Regions from separate parts of the Mediterraneibacter sp. ICN-202921 genome, predicted to be linked through region 2. Evidence: a T-box and tRNA genes for the amino acid it is inferred to sense, from the RefSeq annotation. Region 2 holds a T-box; the other holds one or more tRNA genes.

Region 1 (2,411 bases), on a different contig from region 2:
TTAGATAATGAGAATCCATATATAGAAATTCCTAAAAAAATCAGAGATTTTTATAAAATGTACCGTCCAGCGCCGCTAGTGAGAGCGTACTGTCTGGAAGAAAAATTAGACACGCCAGCTAAGATCTATTATAAATTTGAAGGAAATAACACAAGTGGAAGTCATAAGTTGAATTCCGCGATCGCACAGGCGTATTATGCAAAGGAACAAGGTTTAAAGGGCGTGACGACAGAGACTGGAGCAGGACAGTGGGGAACAGCATTGTCTATGGCGTGTTCTTATCTGGATCTAGACTGTAAAGTATATATGGTAAAATGCTCTTATGAGCAGAAGCCGTTTCGCCGGGAAGTGATGAGAACTTATGGGGCCGGCGTGACTCCGTCTCCTTCTGAGACAACAGAGGTGGGAAGAAAAATACTCGCAGCACATCCGGGAACAACGGGAAGTTTAGGATGCGCGATCTCTGAAGCGGTAGAGGTGGCGACACATACACCGGGATACCGGTATGTACTGGGCAGTGTATTAAACCAGGTATTGCTCCATCAGTCTATCATCGGTGTGGAGACAAAGACTGCCATGGATAAATATGGTATCAAACCAGATATCATCATCGGCTGTGCAGGCGGTGGTTCTAATCTGGGTGGACTGATCTCTCCGTTTATGGGCGAGAAATTAAGAGGAGAAGCTGATTATCATTTTATTGCTGTAGAACCATCTTCCTGTCCAAGCTTTACAAGGGGTGTGTACGCATATGATTTCTGTGATACAGGAATGGTCTGCCCGCTGGCGAAAATGTATACACTGGGCAGCGGATTTATTCCATCTGCGAATCATGCAGGAGGTTTGCGTTATCATGGTATGAGTTCGGTTCTGTCTCAGCTATATGAGGATGGTTATATGGAGGCGCGTTCTGTGGAACAGACATCTGTATTTACTGCGGCAGAACAGTTTGCGAGAGTGGAAGGGATTCTTCCGGCTCCAGAGAGTAGTCATGCGATCAAAGTAGCAATTGATGAAGCTTTAAAATGTAAAGAGACAGGAGAAGAAAAGACAATCCTCTTTGGCCTGACAGGTACAGGATACTTTGACATGGTGGCATATGAGAAATTCCACAATGGCGAGATGCAGGATTATATACCGACTGACGCAGAGCTGCAGGCGGGATTTGACGGTATACCAAAATTTCCGGGAAATATGGAATAGACAGTCCATGTGAACAAGAATAAATGTATCCCCATTTGGCATTCCGGATACATGCCTTGCAGATGGCGTGCTGCATATGATAAGGTATAAAAAGGCGTTGATTCATGTTTATGATTCAACGCCTTTTTAAGCAAAAGTATATGTATGTATAATTTGAAAATTAAAAAGCAGAAAACCTATGTAAGGTCTTCTGCTTTTTGCGTACTGCGGAAGATGGGACTTGAACCCACACGAGCGCATTGCTCACAAGATCCTTAGTCTTGCTCGTCTGCCAGTTCCGACACTTCCGCATTTTGCGGCGCTTCTGTGATTCACACGCCACGAATAATATAATACTCGGTATCAGATTAAATGTCAACAATTTTTTTTGCTTTTTTTCATTTTCGTAAATTCTATGTTTTGTCCTGTGAAGAAGATTCGCCTGGAAGGCATGTATTGTGGGATGCCCGAATGGGGATAAAATTGAAGTATAGAATACTATAAGGAGACGATGCGATGGAAAAAGGCAGGGATATTAAAGGGATTTCAGGACTCGGGCGGGAACCCCTGCGACGAGGACATTATCTCCAAAAGATTTTGTGACAACAGTACCAGAAGCTACGACAACATTCCTGCCAAGAGTAACGCCCGGATTGATCACGCTGTGCCCTCCGATCCAACAGTTCTCCCCGATTTCAATTTTTTTTCCGTGTTCTTTTCCGGTCAGCCTTTCAGCAGGGTCGAGAGGATGGTTGACTGTATAGATTCCAACTTGAGGACCTATTTTTACATGGTCATGGATCACAACTTTTCCTACGTCGGCAATGACACAATTGTAATTGATGAACACATGGTTTCCTACATGAATATTTTTTCCATAGTCACACTGAAAGATGGATTTTATATTGACATCTTCCCCTATATCTCCCAGCAGCCTTTTGAGAAGAACATAGCGCTTTTGTTTTTGGCTGTTGTCAATTTGATTTAGATCAAAGATAAGATGATTGCAGAAAATCCGCATTTCTTTGAGTTCAGGAGAAGACGGAAAAATCCATTCACCAGACAGCATTTTTTCATATTCACTCATAAAAATCTCCACTCCGCCGCCAAGTTGGCAGCACAAATAGTACTCTCATTTGATGCAATATGGTTCATAAATGTATTATAGCGGTGAAAGAAAAATAGTACAAGCAGAAGATAAGCATTTTTATAGAGATTCGGCATCCTCA
Region 2 (2,411 bases):
TATCTTTCTTACAGTATGTGTAGGACTGGTCGTGATCGGAGGAATCAGGAGGATCGCTAAGGTTTCGGAAGTAGTTGTTCCTTTTATGGCAGTTCTTTACATTGTGCTTGCCTTGATGATCATCATTACGAATATCACGCTCGTCCCGGCAGCAGTTGTATCGATCGTGAAATCTGCTTTTACAGGCAGCGCTCTTGCGGGAGGTGCGATGGGAAGCATGATCGTGGCTATGCAAAAAGGGATAGCCAGAGGTATCTTTTCCAATGAATCAGGGCTTGGAAGCGCTCCGATCGCAGCGGCAGCGGCAATGACGAAAGAACCTGCAAGGCAGGGATTGGTTTCTATGACAGGGACTTTTATTGATACGATTATTATTTGTACAATGACAGGAATCTCTATTGTGATCGCAGGTACATGGACGGATCCGAAGCTGGAAGGTGTGGCGATTACGATGGCGGCATTTGAGAAAGGACTGCCGTTTCCGCCGGCGGTATCTTCTTTCTGCCTGATGTTGTGTCTCGTGTTCTTTGCGTTTACGACGATTTTGGGATGGAATTATTATGGAGAACGCTGTATTGAATATATGTTTAACCGGAATAAAAAAGCGGTAAAAACATATCGCTGGTTATATATTATCGCTGTGTTTATCGGACCTTATATGACTGTGGCGGCAGTGTGGAATATTGCAGATATATTCAATGCGCTGATGGCATTTCCTAACTTGATCGCGCTTCTTGCGTTGAGCGGTGTTGTTGTGAAAGAGTCAAAAGAATATTTTGCGAGAACAAAGGCAAAATAAAAGCAGATAGGAAGATGATTTAGTGAATTGTTTTGAAAAATCATCTGGGAAATGTACTTGACTTATTTTAATATACTACGTATAATGAATAAGAATATCGTAAAGACAAGGAAGAGGAGTATTAAGAGCGTTTTGTACTATCAGAGAACTGCCGGCTGGTGAGAGGCAGCAGACAGACGTTCCCAACTCGCCTCAGAGTCCTTTTACTGAAAGTGTATGTGGGTTGTGTTAACAGCTTGCAGGAAAATAGGTGAAAGCGGGGCTTCCCGTTATAGAAGAAATGAGTGCATTTATCCTTTTTAGAAACGATAAATGAATAAGAGTGGTACCACGGAAAAGAAGCCTTTTCGTCTCTTAAGAGGGGAAAAGGCTTTTTATAATGGATTTCCCCAAATTCCTAAATGGACGCAGACAAGCTCTGGAAAAGAAGAAAATGGGAGGTAAAGACATATGGCACAGAAAATTGTCTATAATCACAAAGCTGTTGAGAAAAAATGGCGTGAAAGATGGCAGGAAAATCCGGTGAATCCCAAAGTGGATGAGAACGGAAATAAGAAGCAGAAATACTACTGTCTGGATATGTTTCCGTATCCCTCAGGAAACGGACTGCATGTAGGGCATTGGAGAGGATATGTGATCTCCGACGTATGGAGCCGCTATAAATTGCAGCAGGGATACTATATCGTACATCCTATGGGATGGGATGCGTTTGGCCTGCCGGCAGAAAATTATGCGATCAAGATGGGCGTACATCCGGCGATTTCCACAGCGGAAAATGTAAAGAATATCAAGAGACAGATCAATGAGATCGCAGCGCTCTATGACTGGGATATGGAAGTAAACACAACAGATCCGGAATTCTATAAATGGACACAGTGGATCTTTGTGAAGATGTTCAAGGAAGGACTTGCTTATGAGAAAGAGTTCCCCATTAACTGGTGTCCGTCCTGTAAGACGGGTCTGGCAAATGAAGAAGTTGTCAATGGGAAATGTGAGCGTTGCGGCGCAGAGGTGACAAAGAAGAACCTACGTCAGTGGATGCTGAAGATCACTGCATACGCAGAACGTCTTCTCAATGATTTGGATAAACTGGACTGGCCGGAGAAAGTAAAGAAGATGCAGGCAGACTGGATAGGCAAATCTTACGGCGCAGAAGTAGATTTCCCAGTAGAGGGAAGGGATGAGAAAATTACTGTATATACAACCAGACCGGATACACTGTACGGAGCTACGTTCATGGTACTGGCGCCGGAACATGAATTGGCAGCATCTCTTGCTACACCTGAGACAAAGGAAGCAGTAGAAAAATATATTTATGACGCTTCTATGAAATCCAATGTAGATCGTATGCAGGACAAAGAGAAGACGGGTGTGTTTACAGGAAGTTATGCGATCAATCCGTTAAATGGTGCGAAGACACCTATCTGGCTTTCTGACTATGTGCTTGCAGATTATGGTACAGGCGCGATCATGTGTGTGCCTGCACATGATGACCGTGATTTTGAATTTGCGAAAAAATTTGATATTCCGATCATCCAGGTCATTGCAAAGGATGGAAAAGAAATCGAGAATATGACAGAAGCCTATACAGAGGCGGCAGGTACGATGATCA

What was found. A T-box is a leader RNA that pairs with one kind of tRNA and senses whether it is charged. The one in region 2 lies ahead of leuS (leucine--tRNA ligase), so its partner is inferred to be a tRNA-Leu.
Region 1: it encodes a tRNA-Leu, which carries the amino acid that the T-box ahead of leuS (leucine--tRNA ligase) is inferred to sense. The anticodon was not compared.

Annotation. Positions count from the first base shown of each region.
Region 1 covers NZ_JBBKBE010000001.1:317,207-319,617, reverse strand. Annotated here, with positions in the region: gene WKT01_RS01545 (TrpB-like pyridoxal phosphate-dependent enzyme) at 1-1,203, shown strand, start outside; tRNA gene WKT01_RS01540 (tRNA-Leu) at 1,409-1,493, opposite strand; gene WKT01_RS01535 (sugar O-acetyltransferase) at 1,718-2,269, opposite strand; gene WKT01_RS01530 (helix-turn-helix domain-containing protein) at 2,390-2,411, opposite strand, start outside.
Region 2 covers NZ_JBBKBE010000024.1:791-3,201, forward strand. Annotated here, with positions in the region: gene WKT01_RS13005 (alanine/glycine:cation symporter family protein) at 1-799, shown strand, start outside; T-box leader at 899-1,157, shown strand; gene leuS (leucine--tRNA ligase) at 1,250-2,411, shown strand, end outside.